3 regions of the Pseudomonas sp. GW821-FHT02C04 genome follow, and region 2 is predicted to be linked to each of the others. Evidence: predicted binding sites of a transcription regulator. Region 2 holds the regulator's gene; each other region holds the start of a gene.
What was found. The regulator sigma-54, encoded in region 2, starts transcription at its own class of promoters, with help from an activator protein. The targets are predictions, from matches to a motif close to ANTGGCATNNANNTTGCTNT.

Region 1 (7,966 bases), on a different contig from region 2:
CCGAAGGAGGCCTCTCTTTTGTCACGCCGCGTAGCGCAGCGCTACCGGATCAGCAGCTGTAGTACAGCTCATATTCCAGTGGGTGTACGAAGGTGCGAACCTTGATTTCTTCTTCGGATTTCAGCGCGATGTAGGCGTCGATGAAGTCGTCGGAGAACACGCCGCCCTTGGTCAGGAACGCGCGGCCCTTGTCCAGCTCTTCCAGGGCTTCTTTCAGGCTGCCGCAAACTTGCGGGATCTCTTTCGCCTCTTCAGGCGGCAGGTCGTACAGGTTTTTGTCAGCCGCATCGCCTGGGTGGATCTTGTTCTGGATACCGTCCAGACCAGCCATCAGCAGCGCTGCGAAAGCCAGGTACGGGTTGGCAGCCGGATCCGGGAAACGTGCTTCGATACGACGGCCGCGTGGGCTGTTGACGTAAGGAATACGGATCGAGGCGGAACGGTTGCGAGCCGAGTAGGCCAGCATCACCGGAGCTTCGAAACCTGGCACCAGACGCTTGTAGGAGTTGGTGGCCGGGTTGGTGAAGCCGTTCAGGGCCTTACCGTGCTTGATGATACCGCCGATGAAGTACAGGGCGGTTTCGGACAGGCCGGCATAGCCTTCGCCAGCGAAGGTGTTCTTGCCATCTTTGGCGATGGACATGTGAACGTGCATACCCGAACCGTTATCGCCGTACAGAGGCTTCGGCATGAAGGTCGCGGTGCGGCCATAGGCATCGGCCACGTTGTGTACAACGTATTTCAGAGTCTGAACTTCGTCAGCTTTCTTCACCAGGGTGTTGAACTTGACACCAATTTCGTTTTGACCGGCAGTTGCCACTTCGTGGTGGTGAACTTCAACGGTCTGACCCATCTCTTCCAGTGCGTTGCACATGGCGGTACGGATTTCGTGGTCGTGGTCGAACGGCGGAACCGGGAAGTAGCCGCCTTTCACGCCTGGACGGTGGCCCTTGTTGCCGCCTTCCACGTCCTGGTCGGACATCCACGAGCCTTGCTCGGAGTAGATCTTGAACATCGAACCGGAGATGTCGGACTTGAACTTCACTTCGTCGAAGATGAAGAACTCTGGCTCTGGACCGGCGAATACGGTGTCACCGATACCGGTGGTCTTCAGGTATTCCTCGGCACGGTGGGCGATGGCGCGCGGGTCGCGATCGTAGCCTTGCATGGTCGACGGTTCGATGATGTCGCAGACCAGGATCAGGGTCGGCTCTTCGGTGAACGGGTCGAGAACGGCGGTTTCGTCGTCCGGCAGCAGGATCATGTCGGAGGCTTCGATGCCTTTCCAGCCAGCGATGGAGGAACCGTCGAACATCTTGCCAACTTCGAAGAAGTCGTCTTCCAGCGCATCGCGAGCCGGCATGGTCACGTGGTGCTGAGTGCCTTTGGTGTCCGTGAAGCGCAGATCAATCCACTTGACGTCATGATCTTTGATGAGTTGAACCGACTTCGACATAGTGTCCTCCGGGTGGCTTAGGGCTGGTAGTGGATGCCCTTAAATGTTGGTGATGCCGGCGCGAATACTCTGCCAAGGCAACCTGCCTCACAAGGGAGCAAATTGCATGCCAGTGCCCCAGCATGGGTTTTTTGCCCCAAATTCACGCTTATAAAGGTGCGAAGCGCATAAAGGGTGAAAATCTCGCCCTTTAATGTAGCGCTTTAAGTCGAAAATGACCCGTTTTGGTGCATGCAAAACCTTCTGCACATTAACTGGTTAAACCTTGAGCAATTTCCGCTATAATCCGCGCCCCCCTTTTTCGGCTGGCCCTGCGCGCGCTGTTTTCATGAAACTAATCGTAAAAGTCTTCCCCGAGATCACCATCAAAAGCCGACCTGTCCGGACGAAATTCATCCGCCAGCTGGCCAAGAACATCCGCACCGTGCTCCGCGACCTGGACCCGGCCGTGGTGGTGAACGGTGTGTGGGACAATCTCGAGCTGGAAACCCGCGTTACAGACCCCAAGGCCCTGAAAGAGATGGGCGAGCGCCTGACCTGCATGCCGGGCATCGCGCACTTTCTGCAGATCGACGAGTACCCGCTGGGCGACTTCGACGACATCACCGAGAAGTGCAAAGAGCACTACGGCGATGCACTGGCCGGGAAGATTTTCTCGGTGCGCTGCAAGCGTGCGGGCAAGCATGCCTTCAGCTCGATGGACGTCGAAAAATACGTCGGCAGCAAGCTGCGCCGTGAGTGCGGTGCCGCCGGAATCGACTTGAAACAGCCGGAAATCGAAGTCCGCATCGAAGTTCGCGACAAACGGTTGTTCGTGATCCACAGCCAGCACAATGGCATCGGCGGCTACCCGCTCGGTGCGCTGGAACAGACGCTGGTATTGATGTCCGGTGGCTTTGACTCGACGGTTGCCGCCTACCAGATCATGCGTCGCGGCCTGATGGCGCACTTCTGCTTCTTCAATCTGGGCGGTCGTGCCCACGAATTGGGCGTGATGGAAGTCGCGCATTTCATCTGGAAGAAGTACGGCAGCTCGCAACGCGTGCTATTTGTCAGTGTTCCGTTCGAAGAAGTGTTGGGCGAAATTCTCGGCAAAGTCGATAACAGTCATATGGGCGTCGTATTGAAGCGTATGATGTTGCGCGCATCCTCGGCCATCGCCGAGCGTCTGCACATTGATGCGCTGGTCACCGGCGAGGCGATCTCCCAGGTGTCGAGCCAGACGCTGCCGAACCTGTCGGTGATCGACTGCGTGACCGACAAACTGGTCCTGCGTCCGCTGATCGTCGCCCACAAGCAGGACATCATCGACACGGCCAACGAGATCGGCACCGCCGATTTCGCCCGGCACATGCCGGAATACTGCGGGGTCATTTCGGTCAATCCGAAAACCGCCGCCAAGCGTGGTCGCGTTGAGCACGAAGAGCAGGAATTCGACATGGCGGTGCTTGAGCGTGCGCTCGCAAACGCCAGACTGGTGCCGATCGATCGGGTGATCGACGAATTGGGCCAGGATTTGCAAATCGAAGAAGTCAGCGAAGCACTGGCCGGCCAGATCGTCATCGACATCCGTCACCCGGATGCCGCCGAGGATGAGCCGCTGGAGCTCGAGGGCATAGAAGTACAGACGATGCCGTTCTACGCAGTGAACGCTCGTTTCAAGGAGCTGGATCCGACTCGCCAGTACCTGCTGTATTGCGACAAAGGCGTGATGAGTCGCCTGCATGCTCACCATTTGCTCAGTGAGGGGCATGCCAATGTGCGCGTTTATCGACCGAGCTAAGTGCCCGGGGCTGTTTGCCTGTGGCCTGCGTCACCGGCCCCCCGACACCGCCGTCAAGCTGTAACGGCCATGCCGGACACTACTGCTAATCGCTGCCAAGACTTGTCAGCAAACCGAATCCTCTGATCGAGATACACAAGTGATCGAAAATCTACGCAACATCGCCATCATCGCCCACGTTGACCATGGTAAAACCACCCTGGTAGACAAACTCCTGCGTCAATCCGGCACTCTGGAGCGCAACGAGCTCAACGACGAGCGCGTGATGGACTCCAACGACCAGGAAAAAGAGCGCGGCATTACCATTCTGGCGAAAAACACCGCCATCAACTGGAACGGCTACCACATCAACATCGTGGACACCCCGGGCCACGCCGACTTCGGCGGCGAAGTTGAGCGCGTAATGTCCATGGTTGACTCCGTGCTGCTGCTGGTCGACGCTCAAGACGGCCCTATGCCGCAAACCCGTTTCGTGACCAAGAAGGCTTTCGAAGCCGGCCTGCGTCCAATCGTGGTCATCAACAAGGTTGACCGTCCGGGCGCGCGTCCTGACTGGGTTCTGGACCAGATCTTCGATCTGTTCGACAACCTGGGCGCTACCGAAGAACAACTGGACTTCCAGGTTGTTTACGCCTCGGCCCTGAACGGCATCGCCGGTCTGGACCACACCGCCATGGCGGAAGACATGACCCCGCTGTACCAAGCGGTTGTCGACCACGTTCCAGCTCCTGCTGTTGACCGTGACGGTCCGTTCCAGATGCAGATCTCCGCTCTGGACTACAACAGCTTCCTGGGTGTTATCGGTGTTGGCCGTATCGCTCGTGGTCGCGTCAAGCCGAACACTCCGGTTGTGGCTATCGATGCCAACGGCAAGCGCCGCAACGGCCGTATCCTGAAGCTGATGGGTCACCACGGTCTGCACCGCATCGACGTTGAAGAAGCAGCTGCTGGCGACATCGTCTGCATCAGCGGTTTCGACGAGCTGTTCATCTCCGACACCCTGTGCGACATCAACACCGTCGAGGCGATGAAGCCTCTGACCGTTGACGAGCCAACCGTTTCCATGACCTTCCAGGTAAACGACTCGCCATTCTGCGGTAAAGAAGGCAAGTTCGTGACTTCCCGTAACATCAAGGATCGTCTGGACAAAGAGCTGCTGTACAACGTTGCACTGCGCGTTGAAGAAGGCGACTCGGCTGACAAGTTCAAGGTATCCGGCCGTGGTGAGCTGCACCTCTCGGTACTGATCGAAACCATGCGTCGCGAAGGCTTCGAGCTGGCCCTGGGCCGTCCTGAAGTGATCATCCGTGAAGTTGACGGCGTGAAGCAGGAACCGTTCGAAAACGTAACCATCGACATCCCTGAAGAATCGCAGGGCAAGGTCATGGAAGAGATGGGTCTGCGTAAAGGCGACCTGAGCAACATGGTGCCGGATGGCAAGGGCCGTGTTCGTCTGGAATACAACATCCCTGCTCGCGGTCTGATCGGTTTCCGTAACCAGTTCCTGACCCTGACCAACGGTGCTGGCATCCTGACCTCGATCTTCGATCGTTACGCTCCAGTGAAGTCGGGCCACATGTCTGGCCGTCAGAACGGCGTTCTGGTTTCGGTTGAAACCGGCAAGGCTCTGACCTACTCCCTGGAAACCCTGCAGGCTCGTGGCAAGCTGTTCGTAGAACACGGCCAGGAGATCTACAACGGTCAGATCGTTGGTCAGAACTCCCGCGACAACGACCTGGGTGTAAACCCGACCAAAGGCAAGAAGCTCGACAACATGCGTGCTTCGGGTAAAGACGAAACCATCGCTCTGGTTCCACCTGTTCGCTTCACCCTGGAACAGGCTCTGGAATACATCCAGGAAGACGAGCTGTGCGAAGTCACTCCTAAGTCCATCCGTCTTCGCAAGAAGATCCTGGACGAAAGCGAGCGTACCCGCGCTGCCAAGAAAGCCAAGGCGTAATTTAGCCCAGGCTTAAAAAAACGCCCCCGGTCGAGAGACCGGGGGCGTTTTTGTTTGTCCGGGTTTTTTGATGTCTCGTTCCCACACAAGGCGTGGGAGCGATCAAGGGCAGATCAGAACTTCTCGATCGCCCGGAAATTCTGCACCCGCTCCACTTCCTTCGGCTTGTACGCGCAATACCCCGGGCGCGGCCCGATCTTCGGGTGGTTGCGGCAAGTGTCCGGGCGCTTGTCATAAATGGTGCACAGCCGGCTCTTACGATCCAGGTAGTAGCAATCGTTGTTGCTCATGCGCTGCAGGGTGAAGATCCCCGACTTCTGGTTGAAGCGCTCCACCAGGCCTTCCTTTTGCAGGCGCTTGGCGATGTTCTTCGGCGGGTCGCCCAGTTCGAACTCGTCGACCACACCGATGCGCACCAGATCCTTGATCTTGACCTCGACCGGCAGCGTGCAGCAGCTGGACATGCACGAACCGCACATCGGGGCCGAATATTTGGCCCAGGTATCGAGACGGTCGATCTCGGCTGCGGCGATCAGGTTGGGCTTCATCATCGGGGTTTACCAGGCATGTGCATCAGGGCGCGCGATCATACCGGGACTGGTGGATTTTTGAACAACCTTTCGCCAGATTTTTTCTTCCTGCCGCCACCAGGGCTGACAATTCGGCACGGCCCCTGCATTCATTCAGGCATTCGCCAGGGTATTGCCGGACGAACGCTCACTCTCAGGAAAAACTGCCGAACCAGAGCCAACACCGTCGGTCAGACCGTCTAGGCTCTGACAATTCCCCGCTCGCTCGAGGTCCTATCGATGACTCAAGAACCACTAGTTCGCGAAGCAGAGGTGGCCGCATTCCGCGACGCCGTCCTGACCAAACTCACCTACGCGGTGGGCAAAGACCCGGATCACGCCTTCGACCATGACTGGTTCGAAGCCATCGCCCTGGCGGCGCGCGATCACATGGTCGAGCACTGGATGGACCACACCCGGCAGATCTACCGCAAAGGTCAGAAGCGGGTGTATTACCTCTCGCTGGAATTCCTCATCGGTCGTTTGCTGTACGACAGCCTGAGCAACCTCGGTCTGCTCGACGTCGCCCGTGAAGCATTGACCGAACTGGGCGTGGATCTGGAGCGCATCCGCCTGCTGGAACCTGACGCTGCACTGGGCAACGGTGGCCTCGGACGGCTGGCAGCGTGCTTCATGGAAAGCATGTCGACCCTCGGCATCGCCGGTCATGGTTACGGCATCCGATACGAACACGGGTTGTTCCGTCAGGCCATTGTCGATGGCTGGCAGCAGGAGCAGACCGAACACTGGCTGGATTTCGGCAATCCGTGGGAGTTCGAGCGGCCGGAGGTCGTGTATTCCATCGGGTTTGGCGGCAGCGTCGAGACCGTCACCGATGTCAGCGGCAAGAGCAAACAGGTCTGGCACCCGGCAGAAACCGTCCGGGCGATTGCCTACGACACCCCGGTGGTCGGCTGGCGCGGGGCGAGCGTCAACACCTTGCGCCTGTGGCGGGCCCGGGCGATGGAAGATCTGCACCTGGAGCGCTTCAACGCGGGTGACCACCTAGGAGCGGTCGCCGAAGTGGCCCGGGCCGAGAGTATCTCCCGCGTTCTTTATCCGGCGGACAGCACCGAGGCCGGACAGGAATTGCGCCTGCGTCAGGAATACTTCTTCGTCGCCGCATCGCTTCAGGATCTGCTGCGCCGTCATCGCAACATGCACACCTCGGTGCTGACCCTGGGCGATCACGCGGCGATCCAGCTCAACGACACGCACCCCTCGATCGCCGTCGCCGAACTGATGCGCCAACTGGTCGACGTCTACGACGTTGCCTGGGATGCGGCGTGGCAAGTCACTGTCGACACGCTCTCGTACACCAACCACACGCTGCTGCCCGAAGCGCTGGAAACCTGGCCGGTGGGGCTGATGGAGCGCATGTTGCCCCGGCACATGCAGATCATTTACCTGATCAACGCCCAGCACATCGATTCGCTGCGGGCCAAGGGCATCCACGATTTCGACGTGCTGCGCGCGGTGTCGCTGATCGAAGAGGACAATGGCCGCCGGGTGCGCATGGGCAACCTCGCATTCCTCGGCTCCCACAGCGTCAACGGCGTATCCGGGCTGCACACGCAACTGATGCGCAAGACCGTGTTCGCTGAACTGCACAAGCTCTACCCGGAGCGGATCAACAACAAGACCAACGGCATCACCTTCCGCCGCTGGCTGTACCAGGCCAACCCGGAGCTGACGTCGATGCTGGTCGATTCCCTCGGCCCGGACGTTCTGGATAACCCCGAACAGCGTCTGCTCGATCTCGAGCCTTTCGCCGAGAAAACCGCCTTCCGCAAAGCCTTCGCCGAGCAACGGCTGCACAGCAAAAAGGCCCTCGCCTATTTGATTCACGAACGGTTGGGGATCGCGGTCAACCCGGCGGCGATGTTCGACGTGCAGGTCAAGCGGATCCACGAATACAAACGCCAGTTGCTCAACCTGATGCACACCGTCGCGCTGTATCAGGCGATCCGCGCCGAGCCGGAAATCGACTGGGTGCCGCGAGTGAAAATCTTCGCCGGCAAAGCGGCGGCGAGCTATCACCAGGCCAAGCTGATCATCAAACTGACCAACGATATCGCCCGCGTGGTGAACAACGACCCGACCGTGCGCGGGCTGCTGAAAGTGGTGTTCCTGCCCAACTACAACGTCAGCCTGGCGGAAAGCATCATTCCGGCAGCGGACTTGTCGGAGCAGATCTC
Region 2 (7,966 bases):
CGTCGAGATCGGTGAACAGCGCGCCGCTCTGAAACAGCACCCCCATGTGCTTGCGTGCATCGAACAGATCGCTGCGCGACAGCTTCGGCAGGTTCTGGCCGTTGACCCAGACCTCACCCTGCGAAGGCCGCAACTGGGCGCCCATCAAGCGCAACAGCGTGGTCTTGCCACACCCGGAAGGCCCCATGATGCCGGTGACCTTGCCGCGCGGGATGCGGATATCGACGTTATTGAAAATGCTCCGCGCACCGCGCTTGAAGGAGACTCCCTTCAGCTCGACCGCGTAGGCGTTATCGGCACTCATCTAAACTCCTTGCGATGCAGCCTCTCACTCGGACGCCTGGCTTTCTGGAGAAAGCCCCTACATCCCGGGCAGGCCGAACTGGCGGCGAACTATATCACTGCAAAGGGCAAGCGCCCAAGGCCTCTCCCCGGCCGCGTTCAGCGATATGACAGGCCCAGGGCTTCTATTGGAGGGTTTTGGTAACGAGGAATGACAAAGCACGACGAACTTGCGTGAGGCTTTTCAACATAACCGCTATAATCGCCGCCTTTTCATCGGGCTATACGATTTCTGACATGAGCCAAACCAGCGACCTGATTCAATCGGCACAACGCACCATCCGCCTCGAAGTGGAAGCCGTACAAGGCTTGTTGCCCCATATCGACGCCGATTTCGTACGCGCTTGCGAGATGATTCTGGCCAGCAAGGGCCGTGTCGTCGTGGTCGGCATGGGCAAGTCCGGGCACATCGGCAACAAGATTGCCGCGACCCTGGCCAGCACCGGCACCCCGGCGTTTTTCGTGCATCCGGCCGAAGCCAGTCACGGCGACATGGGCATGATCACCCGTGACGACGTGATTCTGGCCCTGTCGAACTCCGGCTCCACCAACGAAATCGTCACCCTGCTGCCGCTGATCAAGCGCCTGGGCATCCAGCTGATCAGCGTGACCGGCAACCCGCAATCGCCTCTGGCAAAAGCGGCCGAGGTCAATCTCAATGTTCACGTCGAGCACGAAGCCTGCCCGCTGAACCTGGCACCGACCTCCTCGACCACCGCCGCGCTGGTCATGGGCGACGCCCTGGCCGTGGCGCTGCTGGAAGCCCGCGGCTTCACCGCCGAAGATTTCGCCTTTTCCCACCCGGGTGGCGCACTGGGCCGACGCCTGCTGCTGAAAGTGGAAAACGTCATGCACGCCGGCCAGGAGCTGCCGCAGGTACAACGCGGCACCCTGCTCAAGGACGCACTGATGGAAATGACCCGCAAGGGTCTGGGCATGACCGTGATTCTTGAAGCCGACGGCAAACTCGCCGGAATCTTCACCGACGGCGACTTGCGCCGCACGCTGGATCGCAGCATTGATATACGCAGCGCGACCATCGACCAGGTGATGACCGTGCACGGCAAGACCGCCCGCGCCGAAATGCTCGCCGCCGAGGCCCTGAAAATCATGGAAGACCATCGAATCAACGCGCTTGTCGTCGTGGATGAGGACGATCGCCCGATCGGCGCCTTCAACCTCTCCGACCTGCTGCGCGCAGGAGTGATGTAAATGAGCACCGATCTGCTGCAACGCGGCAAAGCCATCAAACTGGCAGTTTTCGATGTTGACGGTGTCCTCACCGACGGACGCCTGTACTTCCTTGAAGACGGCAGCGAGTTCAAGACTTTCAATACACTCGACGGTCAGGGCATCAAGATGTTGATGAACGCCGGCGTGCAAACGGCCATCATCAGTGGTCGCAAGACCCCGGTGGTCGAACGCCGGGCGAAAAACCTGGGCATTCCGCACCTGTTTCAGGGCCGTGAAGACAAACTCGTCGTCCTCGACGGCCTTCTCGAGCAACTGGGCCTAAGCTATGAACAGGTCGCCTATCTCGGCGACGATCTGCCCGACCTGCCGGTGATTCGCCGGGTGGGGCTGGGGATGGCGGTGGCCAACGCTGCCGCTTTTGTGCGCGAGCACGCACATGGCGTCACTCAGGCCCGTGGTGGCGAGGGTGCCGCCCGTGAATTCTGCGAACTGATCCTGCGCGCCCAGGGCAGCCTCGATGCCGCCAATAACGCGTATTTGTGAGTCAAACCATGTTTAGCAAAAAGTTTCGCAACATACTGCTGTTCGGTTGCATCGCGGCCATTTTCGGCGCGGTCGGCTACTGGAACATCAGCCCGGAACGCTTCCTCGACAAGCCTCCTGTCTCGGCAGAAGAGAGCCCGATCGACTGGTACGCGACCAACACCCACACCTTGCAATACCTGGAAGACGGCAAGGTGCAGTACGAAATGACTTCCGACAAGGCCGAGCACGTCAAGGCGACCGACATTACACTGGTCACCAAGCCCGACCTGAACATGTATCGCGGCACCGACTTCCCATGGCACGTGACCAGCGAGCGCGGTGAAGTGAATTCCGGTGGCACCGAGGTCGAGCTGATCGACTCGGTTCGCGTCAAGCGCACCGATGAAAAGAACCGCGACACCCTGATCACCTCCACTCGCATGACAGTGTTCCCGCAGCAACAATATGCGCAGACCCAGCAACCCGTTAGAATCGACGGCGCTGGCGGTGTATCGACCGGCGTGGGAATGAAAGCGTATTTGAAGGAAAGCAGGATACACCTGCTATCGAACGTAAGAGGACAGTATGAGGCTCGTTAAAACCCTCCCTATTTTGCTCAGTCTGGGCGCAGCACTGGGAAGCGTGAGCGCCTGGGCTCTGCCGAACGATCAAGAGCAGCCAATCCGCATTCAGGCCGACGATGCCCAGCTGGACGACAAGAATGGCGTTGCCACCTATAAAGGTGACGTGATCATCACTCAGGGTTCGATGATCGTCAAAGGCAACACCGTGACCATCACCCGCACCCCGACCGGCGATATCGACGTCGTGACCTCGGTGGGCAACCTTGCCTACTTCGAGCAGTTGCAGACGGCTGGCGACACCAAGCCTGTACAGGGCTGGGGCGTGACCATCCAGTACCACGCCGCGCAAAACCGCGTTGTACTGATCGACAAGGCGAAAGTCGTCGACAAGGACAACAACACCACTCAGGGCGAGAAAATCGTCTATGACACGGTGAAAAAGCTGGCCAGCGCGGGTCGTGCCACCGGCAACAAGGTCACCGAAGCGCGTCCGCGCATTGACATGGTGATCCAGCCGAAGAAGAAAACCGACGAGAAATCCCAGTAATGGCAACTCTGAAAGCCCAGCACCTGGCCAAGGCCTATAAAAGCCGCCAGGTCGTGCGCGATGTCAGCCTGTCGATCGACAGCGGTCAGATCGTCGGCCTGCTCGGCCCCAACGGCGCCGGCAAGACCACCTGCTTCTACATGATCGTCGGCCTGGTGCAGGCCGATCAGGGTCGCGTGCTGATCGACGACCTGGACGTCAGCCACCAGCCGATGCACGGTCGCGCCAAGGCCGGTATCGGCTATCTGCCACAGGAAGCGTCGATCTTTCGCAAACTGTCGGTGGCCGACAACATCATGGCCATCCTCGAGACCCGTCAGGAGCTCGACAAGGCCGGTCGTCGCAAGGAGCTGGAAAGCCTGCTGCAGGAATTCCACATCAGCCACATCCGCGACAACCTCGGCATGAGCCTGTCCGGTGGTGAGCGTCGCCGGGTGGAAATCGCCCGTGCACTGGCCACCGCACCGAAATTCATCCTGCTCGACGAACCGTTCGCCGGTGTCGACCCGATCTCCGTGGGCGACATCAAGCAGATCATTCATCACCTCAAGGCCAAGGGCATCGGTGTGTTGATCACCGACCACAACGTCCGCGAGACGCTGGATATCTGCGAAACGGCCTACATCGTCAATGACGGCCAACTGATCGCCGAAGGCGACTCCGCGACCATCCTCGCCAACGATCTGGTGAAGGAAGTGTACCTGGGTCACGAGTTCCGCCTGTAAGCGCGACAGCATTCGACCAGCCGTCCGGGTGCTGTAACGTTGAAGCGCACTTTTATACGCTTTTATTGTTACAGCGCTCTAGGCAAACACGACAGTTTCAGGCATATAATTTGCTTAAGTTTGGCGCTTCGGCGCCCTGTAGTGGATGGCGCATAGCGCCGGCGAATAAGGTGTTAAGCCCCTGCCATGAAACCATCGCTAGTCTTGAGAATGGGCCAGCAGCTGACGATGACACCGCAGCTGCAACAGGCCATCCGCCTGCTCCAATTGTCGACCCTGGATCTGCAACAGGAAATCCAGGAGGCTCTGGAATCCAATCCGATGCTCGAACGCCAGGAAGACGGCGACGACTTCGACAACTCCGATCCCATGGCCGACAACGCCGAACAGAAGCCCAACACCGAGATCCAGGAACCCTCCTATCAGGAGACCGCGCCGACGGTCGACAATCTTGAAGAAGGCGAATGGAACGAGCGAATCCCCAACGAACTGCCCGTGGACACCGCCTGGGAAGACGTCTACCAGACCAGTGCCAGCAGCCTGCCGAGCAGCGATGACGACGAGTGGGATTTCACCACCCGAACTTCCGCTGGCGAGAGCCTGCAAAGCCACCTGCTGTGGCAGCTGAACCTGGCGCCGATGTCCGACACGGATCGCCTGATCGCCGTCACCCTGATCGACTGCATCAACAATCAGGGCTACCTCGACGAAACCCTCGAAGAAATTCTCGACGCCTTCGATCCGGAGCTCGACATCGAGCTGGACGAGATCGAAGCCGTCCTGCACCGCATCCAGCAATTCGAACCCGCCGGCATCGGTGCACGCAACCTGGGCGAATGCCTGCTGCTGCAATTGCGCCAGCTGTCGGCCAAGACCCCTTGGCTGGCAGAAGCCAAGCGTCTGGTTACCGATTACATCGACCTGCTCGGCAGCCGCGACTACAGCCAGCTGATGCGCCGCATGAAGCTCAAGGAAGATGAACTGCGCCAGGTCATCGAACTGGTGCAGAGCCTCAACCCGCGCCCCGGCTCGCAGATCGAATCCACCGAAGCCGAATACGTGGTGCCTGACGTCATCGTGCGCAAGGACAACGAGCGCTGGCTGGTCGAACTGAACCAGGAATCGGTGCCGCGCCTGCGAGTCAACGCCCAGTACGCCGGTTTCGTGCGCCGCGCCGACACCAGCGCCGACAACACCTTCATGCGCAATCAGTTGCAGGAAGCCCGCTGGTTCATCAAGAGCCTGCAGAGCCGCAACGAAACCCTGATGAAAGTGGCCACCCAGATCGTCGAGCATCAGCGCGGCTTTCTTGAATACGGCGACGAAGCCATGAAGCCTCTCGTGCTACATGACATCGCCGAAGCGGTGGGCATGCACGAGTCGACGATTTCCCGGGTGACCACGCAGAAATTCATGCATACCCCCCGGGGCATCTATGAACTGAAATACTTTTTCTCCAGCCACGTCAGCACCTCCGAAGGCGGCGAATGCTCATCCACGGCGATCCGCGCGATCATCAAGAAACTGGTTGCCGCGGAAAATCAGAAAAAGCCGTTGAGTGACAGCAAGATCGCTGGTTTACTGGAGGCACAAGGCATTCAGGTGGCTCGCCGCACCGTCGCCAAGTACCGCGAATCCCTCGGGATCGCGCCTTCGAGCGAACGCAAGCGGTTGATGTAAGCCACGTTACAGCGTTCCAGTGGCAGGCTCTTCGGCCTGCCGCTTTATGCACTGGCAACGAAGGAGAAGCTGTATGCAAGTCAACATCAGTGGACACCAACTGGAAGTTACCCAACCTCTCCGTGAGTACGTTGAGCAAAAGCTCAAGAGGCTTGAGGGGCATTTCGACAAGATCACCAACGTGCAAGTCACGATGTGCGTCGAGAAGCTGAAGCAGAAAATCGAAGCCACGCTGCATATTCCCGGTAACGAGGTCGTCGCAAACGCGGAACATACCGATATGTACGCAGCGATCGACGCGCTGACCGACAAGCTTGATAAACAACTCAAAAAGCATAAGGAAAAGACCCAGAGCCTGCTTCAGGGCGCTACCGGTCGATAACCCCCACCCCCATGATCCGACTTGAAAGCATCCTGACCCCCGGCCGTTCCCTCGTGAACGTGCCGGGCGGCAGCAAAAAGAAAGCCCTCGAACAAATTGCCAACCTGATCGCCCGGGAAGTACCGGATCTGGAGATGCAAGATGTCTTCGAGGCACTGATTGCCCGTGAAAAACTCGGCTCGACCGGTTTTGGCAACGGCATCGCCATTCCCCATTGCCGCCTCAAGGGCTGCGAGTCGCCCATCAGCGCCTTGATGCACCTTGAAGCGCCTATCGACTTCGACGCCATCGATGGTGCACCGGTCGACCTGCTGTTCGTGCTGCTGGTCCCGGAAGCCGCCACCGATGCGCACCTGGAACTGCTGCGCCAGATCGCCAGCATGCTCGACCGCAAGGAAGTACGCGAAAAACTGCGTCGCGCCACCACCAACGAAGCCTTGTATCAGGTTGTCCTGGACGAGCAAAACGGGCACTAAACATGCGCTTGATCATCGTCAGTGGCCGCTCCGGCTCGGGTAAAAGTACCGCTCTGGATGTCCTCGAGGACAACGGCTACTACTGCATCGACAACTTGCCTGCCGGCCTGCTGCCGGAACTGGCAGAGCGCGCACTGATTCATACGGAACTGTCTCAGCCACTGGTCGCGGTATCGATCGATGCACGCAATCTGCCCAGTCATCTCTCGCGCTTTCCGGAATTGCTTGAAGAAGTCCGCAGCCGGCACATCCAGTGCGACGTCCTGTATCTGGACGCCGATGAAGAAACCCTGCTCAAGCGTTTTTCGGAAACCCGTCGTCGCCACCCTCTGAGCAGCGCCAATCGTTCGCTGGCCGAAGCCATCAACGATGAAACGGCCCTGCTGGGCCCGATCGCCGATCTGGCCGACCTGAAGGTCAACACCACTAATCTGAATCTGTACCAGTTGCGCGACACCATCAAGCTGCGGCTGCTGAACCAGCCGGAGCCGGGTACGGCGTTTCTGGTGGAGTCGTTCGGTTTCAAACGCGGCATGCCGGTGGATGCGGATCTGGTGTTCGATGTACGCTGCCTGCCCAACCCGTACTGGAAACCGGAACTACGCGCGCAATCGGGGCTCGATGAGCCGGTAGCCGAGTACCTGGCGGCACAGCCGGAAGTCGAAGAGATGTTTCAGGACATCTATGCGTATCTGTTCAAATGGCTGCCGCGCTTCGCTGCAAGCAATCGCGCCTACGTCACCATTGCCATTGGCTGCACCGGCGGACATCACCGTTCCGTCTACCTGACCGAACGCCTGGGTCAGGCCCTGCAGAAAACCCTGAAGAACGTCCAGGTTCGCCACCGCGACCTCAGCTAAAGGATTCACACCGCGATGCCTGCTCTGGAAATCGAAATCATCAACAAGCTGGGCCTGCATGCCCGGGCGTCGGCAAAGTTCGTTGGCGTGGCGGGTCAGTATCCCGACTGCACGATCAGAGTGGGTCGCACCCCGGAAACCACGGTTGATGGCAAAAGCATCATGGCGATGATGATGCTCGCCGCCGGCAAGGGCACCAAAATCTTTCTGAGCACCGAAGGGCATCAGGAACAGGAAGCCCTGGATGCCTTGGTGGCACTGATCAACAACTACTTCGACGAAGGTGGTTGAAAGCCTTTGGTGGCGAGGGAGCAAGCCTCCCTCCTCTCATCCCAACGCCGTGTCCATCACCATCATCAGGCAGAACCCGATCAACAATCCCAGGCTCGCCAGTTTGTCGTGACCATTGCGTCGCGATTCCGGGATCACTTCGTGGGTCACCACCAGCAACATTGCTCCGGCCGCCAACGCCAACCCCAAGGGCAACAACAACTCCGCCAGGCTGACCAGCCACGCACACAGCAATGCAAACACTGGCTCGACCAGCCCTGATGCCGCCCCGATCAGGAATGCCTTGACCCGCGACATCCCCGCCCCGGCCAACACCAGCGCAATCACCAACCCTTCCGGCACATCCTGCAAGGCGATGCC
Region 3 (7,966 bases), on a different contig from region 2:
CATCGAAGGCTACATCGCTTCGAAAACCATGGAGTTGACCAGTTTCTTTGATGAAATCACTCCCTGGGAACGGCGTGTTCTAGCTGCCCAGGCCTGACGAACTGTCGCCATCGGGCTATCGTTTGATAGCCCGATACTTACCGCAAGGAGCCGCTCGGAACGCCGATGCGCCAAATCTGGAAATCCTTTCGAGCGCTGTATTTCGCCTCGCTGATGATGTTGATCGGCTCGGGCCTTCTTTCTACTTATCTGGCTTTGCGTCTGGCGGCCGACCATGTCGATGGACTGTGGGTCGGTGCGTTGATGGCGGCCAACTATTTCGGTCTGGTGCTGGGCGGCAAGATCGGTCACCGACTGATCGCCCGTGTCGGGCATATCCGCGCCTACTCCGCGTGTGCCGGGATCGTCGGCGCAGCGGTACTCGGTCATGGCCTGGTGGACTGGCTGCCAGCCTGGCTGGTGCTGCGGACGATTGTCGGTCTCGGCATGATGTGCCAGTACATGGTGATCGAGAGCTGGCTGAACGAGCAGGCTGACGCCAATCAGCGCGGCGTAGTGTTCAGCGGCTACATGATTGCCTCGTACCTGGGGCTGGTGCTCGGTCAGCTGATTCTGGTCATGCACCCGGGGCTGGGCCTGGAACTGCTGATGCTGGTCGCCCTGTGTTTTGCCCTGTGTCTGGTGCCGGTGGCACTGACCCGGCGGATTCACCCGGCGCCGCTGCATCCGGCACCGATGGAACCTCGCTTCTTCATCAAGCGCGTACCGCAGTCGTTGAGTACGGTGCTCGGTGCCGGTCTGATCATCGGTTCGTTCTACGGTCTGGCGCCGCTCTATGCCTCGCAGCAGGGGTTGTCCACCGAACAGGTCGGTCTGTTCATGGGTACCTGCATTTTTGCCGGGCTGCTGGTGCAGTGGCCACTGGGCTGGTTGTCCGACCGTTATGACCGGGCCTTGCTGATCCGTTGCTTTGCCGGGTTTCTGGCCGTAGCCGCGTTGCCGCTGGCGATCCTGCCGCAGGTGCCGCTGGAGGTCTTGTTCGGCGTCGGTTTCCTGTGCTCGCTGGTGCAGTTCTGCCTGTACCCGCTGGCTGTGGCGTTCTCCAACGACCATGTCGAAGGGGATCGGCGGGTCTCGCTGACGGCGATGCTATTGGTGACCTACGGGGTCGGCGCCAGCATCGGGCCGTTGTTGGCCGGTGTATTGATGAAAATGTTCGGTAGCCAGAGCCTGTATGCGTTCTTCAGCTTCTTCGCGCTGGTGCTGGTGTGGCGCATCCGGCCGAAAGCCGTGACCAATCTGCACCAGGTCGACGACGCACCGCTGCATCACGTGGCGATGCCGGACAGCATGTCCAGTTCGCCGCTGGTGGCCGCGCTCGATCCGCGGGTCGATGAGCAAGTGGTGCAGGAGCAGATGCAGAATAATGTCGCGCCCGAGCCTGCCGTTGAACCCGAATCACCTGTGGAGCCTGAGCCCGGCAACGACAATCCTGCGCCGGACATCAGCGGCGCCAGGCCTTGATTCTGAAAAACACCAGGCATAAAAAAACGGGCAGTCACCGCAAGGGACTGCCCGTTTTTCATGGTGCGTACGAATCAGAGATCGTCTTTGTCGAAACGCCGTGCTTCACGTTGCAGCTGATAGACGAAACGCTCGACGTTACGCGCCGCCGGGCCGCTGATGTTGTGAAAACGCAGGCCGGCGAAGGTGATGTTGAGTTTTTCTTCGAAGTGCAGGTAGCGCAACTCGACCGATGTTGGCTGATTGCCGAACAGCGGCGGGGCGATCAGGCGATCGTAGACCTGGCCCAGTTGCAGGCGGTCGGTGATATCACCTTCAAAACGCAGCTTGCAGCCGGTGGCGGAAATATCCAGCAACTTGCCACCGATCGGCGACTTGAGCTTTTCGCCACCCAGTTCGACGCTGACCAGATCGGTCAGCTTCAGTGCCGCGCGGAAGGCATTGCGGCGCTGGTGATAGACCACTTCAGTGGGCATCTCGCCAATGTAAAAGCGGTCACCGTCGGATTCCTTGATATCCAGCGTGCCGTTGCATTCCCAGGCAATACGTACGCCTTCATGGAAACCTTCGACCTTGAACGGCTCGCCGGCCAGCAGGAAGCGTTCGCCATCGCGCGGGATCATTTCATCCAGGGCAATTGTGGCGGTTTCCCGGTCAACCTTGATCAGGTAGCTCTGGAAGCGCTGGCTGCGTTCGTGAAAGGTGATGATCAGCGGATCGTGGCTCTCTTGCAGCTGGCGCAGGTTGCTGGAGATTTCCAGAGGCGTGGTGAGCACCTTTGGTGGCTGCGGAGAATCATCCGCGCTGAGGACGTTGGACACGTTAAATCAATCTCCAGACAAAATTTGACTACGGCTGGCCAGTATTTTGCCAGCATGTTTCGCGCGTTGATAGGGCGCAAGCATAGAAGAACGCATCACGCCTGACTGAGCGCGCGGGGTTTCTGCAGTTTGGAGAAGGTGCCACTGGCGTCATAGAGCGCAGGTGGCTCGCCGCCGGTGAGGATTTTCAGCTGATTGGCCGTGGCGGCCTGCTGAATCACGATCGACTGGCCATTTTTGGCATTGGTCGCCTGGCACTGGGCGATCAGGTCGGTCAGAACGTCGCTCTGGGTCAGCAACTGCTCGCCGATGCTCGACTGGCTGGCCAGTTGTTCCAGGCCTTGGCGGTCGAGCGACAGATTGAGGCTGGCGAGGATTTCGCTGCGTTTGCGGCCATGCTGCTCAAGCAGAATGATCAATGCCTGTTTGCGCGCCAGAATTTCTTCCAGCAGCGGCATGTCGCGACCGTGCAAGGCGAGGGACTCGGATTGCAGTAACTCCAGCAATTGTTGAGCTGGAGCAAAGTCGTCGGTGATCAGTTGCAATAAAGTAGTGTCGTGCATGGCTGGCCTTGGGTTTTAAGCGTCCAAAAGCCTGGCGCTGACCGAGGCCTAGCGCTGGGCTTCGAAGTTGAGCAGTTTGCTGGCTACACGGTTGCTGTCGACTTTATAGCTGCCATCGGCAATCGCTGCTTTCAACTCGGCCACGCGGGCTTTGTCGACGGCAGGCTGATCGCGCAGCTTGTCAGTGACCTTCTGCAACTGTTGAGCCTCATTGCTGAGATGTACCGATTCCCCGCTTTTTGCGGTACTGGCCTGTTCGGCCGGGGTATTCAGCGTCGCGGAAGTACCGGTTTCGGCGGTTTCCTTAGGCGTGCTGGTACGTGTACTGCCCGTAAGTGACGAGGAGCTGTTCAAACGGCTGAAATCGATGACCATGTTAAAAACCTCTGGGAATTTGGACGCTTGCCATGTTCTCGGCCATCCCCTGGAAAACTTTAGGCTCTTTTACCAATGAGCCTGCATGCGCCGCACAGATCCTGCTGCGGCACAGTTTAGGGAACAGCTCAGGTTGGCGCCAGTTTTCTGCGCGATCCCTCACGAGGCTTTCCTGTCATTGCTCCAATCGTTGCTCACATTGCCACTTCCACCTGGCCCGGCGCCATGACCTGCGCCTTGATGACCCGTTGGGAATTGAGGTTTTTCACGCGAATCTGTTCTTTCAGGCCGCCGTTGGACAGGGCCTCGCCCGGCATGCGCACGGAGAGCGTGCCGCTGCGGGCGGTAATCACCACTTGATCGCCTTTGCGAACGACTTCCGCCTGTTCCAGATGCACGAGGGTAATCACTTGGTCGGCGACCGTTGGTCGGGTCAATTTTTGCCCGATCGCCTCATCCACCGACGTCAGGAAGCCCTGGTTGATCAGGCTCACATCATGCTCGCGCAGGGTCACGTCCTGAGGCTCGATGATCCCGGCGCGCTTGAGCGGGCGAGTGGTGGTCACGACCGGGCGAAACAGGCGGACTTGAGCGGGTACGAACACGGTCCAGGGGGAGGCGCCTTCGCAGCGAACCTTGACGGTTACGCGCCCCAAAGGACGTGCCGGGCTCTCCAGCGACGCTGTCAATTCCTTGTCGCACATAGGCATGTGCATGCGCGGATCGAGCTGCTTGACCTCGATTTCATAACGCCCTTCCGTTTGACTGGTAGCCAGATAGTCTTCTACGGTGAATTCAAGAAAGCCCTGAGTGACGCCGATAAGCATGTCAGGCAAGGTAACCGCATCAGCAATGGCAGGGCTGCCCGCGAAAAACAGGCAAGCGGCAGACACCGCGCAAAGTCCTCTGCGAAGGGGGGATGTCAGGCGTCGGAAAAATGTCGTTTGAGTGTTCATAAGAGTTAAAAAGCAAGCGCCGTGCCGTTTAGCAATGAATGTGCGTCGCAACAACACTTGGCGTTGGTGTAGGAGTCTGGGCATGGCTGGTGTAATGGATTCGGTGAACCAGCGCACGCAACTGGTGGGGCAGAATCGCCTGGAGCTGTTGTTGTTCCGTCTCGACGGCCAGCAGCTCTACGGGATCAACGTGTTCAAGGTTCGGGAAGTGCTGCAGTGCCCGCAACTGACGCTGATGCCCAAGTCCAGTCCTGTCGTGTGCGGGGTGGCGAATATCCGGGGGGCGACCATTCCGATCCTTGATCTGGCAATGGCAACCGGCTCCGGGGCGTTGAAAGACAAGAACAGTCCGTTCGTGATCATCACGGAATACAACACCAAGACCCAGGGTTTCCTGGTGCGCTCGGTGGAACGTATCGTCAACATGAACTGGGAAGAGATCCATCCGCCACCCAAGGGGACCGGTCGTGATCATTACCTGACCGCTGTGACTCGGGTGGACAATCAGTTAGTCGAAATCATCGACGTCGAAAAGGTGCTGGCGGAAGTCGCACCGACACCGGAAGCGATTTCGGTCGGCGTGGTGGATGTCGAGACCCAGAGCAAGGCGCTGTCTCTGCGGGTGCTGACGGTCGATGACTCGTCGGTGGCGCGCAAGCAGGTGACGCGTTGCCTGCAGACGGTTGGCGTTGAAGTGGTGGCGCTGAACGACGGCAAGCAGGCGCTGGATTACCTGCGCAAGCTGGTCGATGAGGGCAAGAAGCCGGAAGAAGAGTTCCTGATGATGATCTCCGACATCGAGATGCCGGAGATGGACGGGTACACCCTGACGGCCGAAATCCGCAGCGACCCTCGCATGCAAAAGCTTCATATCATCCTGCATACTTCGTTGTCGGGTGTGTTCAACCAGGCGATGGTCAAGAAAGTCGGTGCCGATGACTTCCTGGCCAAATTCCGTCCTGATGACCTGGCATCCCGGGTAGTCGACCGGATCAAAGCAGCAGATATCAGCTAGGGACTTTTCGTCCCTGGCGATCAACACGATTTAAGAGGCGGCATCATTTGTCTACGGGTAATTTGGATTTCGAACAGTTCCGGGTCTTCCTGGAAAAAGCCTGTGGCATTTTGCTCGGTGAAAACAAGCAGTACCTGGTCTCGAGCCGTCTCAACAAACTGATGGAGCAGCAAGGCATCAAGTCCCTGGGTGAGCTGGTACAGCGCATCCAGACCCAGCCGCGCAGCGGTTTGCGCGAGCAGGTGGTCGATGCCATGACGACCAACGAGACCTTGTGGTTTCGCGACACCTATCCGTTTGAAGTCTTGAAGAACAAGGTGCTGCCCGAGGCAATCAAGGCCGCTCCCAACCAGCGTCTGCGGATCTGGTCGGCGGCCTGCTCGTCGGGTCAGGAACCCTATTCGCTGTCGATGTCGATCGACGAGTTCGAACGGACCAACATCGGTCAGTTGAAGATGGGCGTACAGATCGTTGCCACGGATCTGTCCGGCAGCATGCTGACCAACTGCAAGACCGGCGAGTACGACAGCCTGGCGATCGGTCGCGGTTTGTCCGCCGATCGTCTGCAGCGCTACTTCGACCCGAAAGGGCCGGGGCGCTGGGTGATCAAGGCACCGATCAAGAACCGGGTGGAATTCCGCTCGTTCAACTTGCTCGACAGCTACGCAAGCCTTGGCAAGTTCGACATCGTGTTCTGCCGCAACGTGCTGATCTACTTCTCCGCCGAGGTGAAGAAAGACATCCTGTTGCGTATTCACAGCACGCTGAAGCCGGGCGGTTATCTGTTCCTCGGCGCTTCCGAAGCGCTGAACGGTTTGCCGGACCATTACCAGATGGTCCAGTGCAGCCCGGGGATCATTTACCAGGCGAAGTGATTGGCACCGGCAACACAAAAAACGGGAGTCCTCAGGGGCTCCCGTTTTTTTATGCCTGGCCGTTTTTGCAGTGACGGCAAGCGGCAGAAAAGCGGCATCCGGCGGAAACCCGTTGCCGCTTTTCTGGCATTGCCGCATTGCCGATCACCTGCAAAGCCCCGGAATCCGGGGCTTTTTAAAACTGGCACGACGCTTGCTATAACCCAGTTACGAAAAACCCGGTCACCTGAAGGTTCCCGACATGAGCATCAGCTTCGATAAAGCGCTCGGAATTCACGAAAAAGCCCTGGGCTTCCGCGCCCAGCGTGCCGAAGTCCTGGCCAACAACATCGCCAACGCCGACACCCCGAACTACAAGGCTCGGGATCTGGAGTTCTCCAAAGTGCTCGAAGCACAGAGCCAGAAGAACGCCAACGGCACCATCGCCCTGAACATGACCAACAGCCGTCACATCGAAGCTGAAGGTCTGGGCAATGGCGACGAATCGCTGATGTATCGCACGCCGATGCAGCCGTCGATCGACCAGAACACCGTTGATGCCCAACTGGAACAGTCGAACTACGCGGAAAACGCCGTCGGCTTCCAGGCCAGCTTCACGCTGCTCAACAGCAAATTCAAAGGGCTGGTGTCAGCCCTGCGCGGAGAGTAATCCATGTCCCTGTCCAGCGTTTTCAACATTGCCGGCAGCGGCATGAGCGCACAGACCACGCGTTTGAACACCGTGGCTTCGAACATCGCCAACGCCGAAACCGTCTCGTCGAGCATCGACCAGACCTATCGCGCCCGTCACCCGGTGTTCGCCACCATGTTCCAGGGCGGCCAGAGCGGCGGCAGCAACTCGCTGTTCCAGAACCAGGACGCTGCCGGCCAGGGCGTGCAGGTCATGGGCGTGGTCGAAGACCAGAGCAACCTCGAAGCGCGCTACGAGCCGAACCATCCGGCCGCCGACGCCAAGGGCTACGTCTACTACCCGAACGTCAACGTGGTGGAAGAAATGGCTGACATGATTTCCGCGAGCCGTTCGTTCCAGACCAACGCCGAAATGATGAACACGGCCAAAACCATGATGCAGAAGGTACTGACCCTCGGTCAGTAATAAGGGGCGACTGCCATGAGTGTTTCCGATACCACCAGCAGCCTGAGCATGAAGGACATCCTGGCGAACTCGTCGAAAAAGACCAGTTCGACAGCCGATGGCATTGCTTCGGCCACTAACAGCTCCACCGGCGGCCAGGCCCTGGGCAAGGACGCGTTCCTGCAATTGCTGGTAACTCAGCTGAAGAACCAGAACCCGCTGGACCCGCAGGACAACAGTGCATTCGTTGCCCAGTTGGCGCAGTTCAGCAGCCTCGAGGGGATTACCACCCTCAACAGCACCGTGAGTTCGCTGGCCGGCAACTACAACTCGTCGCAAGCCTTGCAGGCTTCGTCGCTGGTCGGCCGCAACGTGATCGTGCAGACCAACTCGGTCCAGCTCGACGATCCGAGCAAAGGCATGACCGGTTCGGTCACCGTTCCGTCGTCGATTGCCGGCGGCACCGTCAGCATCACCGACAGCAGCGGCACGGTTGTTCGCACCATCGATCTGGGCAGTCGCGCCGCAGGCAGCGCGAGCTTCACCTGGGACGGCAAGGACAAGGACGGCAATGTGGTGAAGACCGGTACTTATACCGTCAAGGCCAACGCATCGATCAATGGCACCTCGACCGATATGGCGACCTACCTGCCGGCCACCGTCACCAGCGTGACGATCAGCCAGACCGGCGGCGAGCTGATGCTCAACCTGTCCGGCAAGGGCACCGTTGCCCTGTCCAAAGTACAAACCATTGGTATATAG

Region 1: glnA (glutamate--ammonia ligase) is a predicted target of sigma-54. The motif match lies at 1,551-1,570, and genes of this name have one in related genera.
Region 3: flgB (flagellar basal body rod protein FlgB) is a predicted target of sigma-54. The motif match lies at 6,310-6,329, and genes of this name have one in related genera.

Annotation. Positions count from the first base shown of each region.
Region 1 is NZ_JBWKVT010000004.1:261,334-269,299, forward strand. It holds gene glnA (glutamate--ammonia ligase) at 50-1,456, opposite strand; gene thiI (tRNA uracil 4-sulfurtransferase ThiI) at 1,785-3,239, shown strand; gene typA (translational GTPase TypA) at 3,379-5,199, shown strand; gene AC07VV_RS16910 (YkgJ family cysteine cluster protein) at 5,313-5,750, opposite strand; gene AC07VV_RS16915 (glycogen/starch/alpha-glucan phosphorylase) at 6,009-7,966, shown strand, end outside.
Region 2 is NZ_JBWKVT010000010.1:38,599-46,564, reverse strand. It holds gene AC07VV_RS27435 (ATP-binding cassette domain-containing protein) at 1-304, opposite strand, end outside; gene AC07VV_RS27430 (KpsF/GutQ family sugar-phosphate isomerase) at 580-1,554, shown strand; gene AC07VV_RS27425 (KdsC family phosphatase) at 1,555-2,079, shown strand; gene lptC (LPS export ABC transporter periplasmic protein LptC) at 2,088-2,660, shown strand; gene lptA (lipopolysaccharide transport periplasmic protein LptA) at 2,647-3,192, shown strand; gene lptB (LPS export ABC transporter ATP-binding protein) at 3,192-3,917, shown strand; gene AC07VV_RS27405 (RNA polymerase factor sigma-54) at 4,104-5,597, shown strand; gene hpf (ribosome hibernation-promoting factor, HPF/YfiA family) at 5,671-5,979, shown strand; gene ptsN (PTS IIA-like nitrogen regulatory protein PtsN) at 5,991-6,455, shown strand; gene rapZ (RNase adapter RapZ) at 6,458-7,315, shown strand; gene AC07VV_RS27385 (HPr family phosphocarrier protein) at 7,331-7,606, shown strand; gene AC07VV_RS27380 (ZIP family metal transporter) at 7,643-7,966, opposite strand, start outside.
Region 3 is NZ_JBWKVT010000015.1:2,205-10,170, reverse strand. It holds gene AC07VV_RS30370 (glutamine synthetase family protein) at 1-97, shown strand, start outside; gene AC07VV_RS30365 (MFS transporter) at 166-1,524, shown strand; gene AC07VV_RS30360 (flagellar brake protein) at 1,599-2,345, opposite strand; gene AC07VV_RS30355 (flagella synthesis protein FlgN) at 2,441-2,908, opposite strand; gene flgM (flagellar biosynthesis anti-sigma factor FlgM) at 2,957-3,283, opposite strand; gene flgA (flagellar basal body P-ring formation chaperone FlgA) at 3,478-4,239, opposite strand; gene AC07VV_RS30340 (chemotaxis protein CheV) at 4,322-5,254, shown strand; gene cheR (protein-glutamate O-methyltransferase CheR) at 5,302-6,129, shown strand; gene flgB (flagellar basal body rod protein FlgB) at 6,371-6,778, shown strand; gene flgC (flagellar basal body rod protein FlgC) at 6,782-7,225, shown strand; gene flgD (flagellar hook assembly protein FlgD) at 7,241-7,966, shown strand.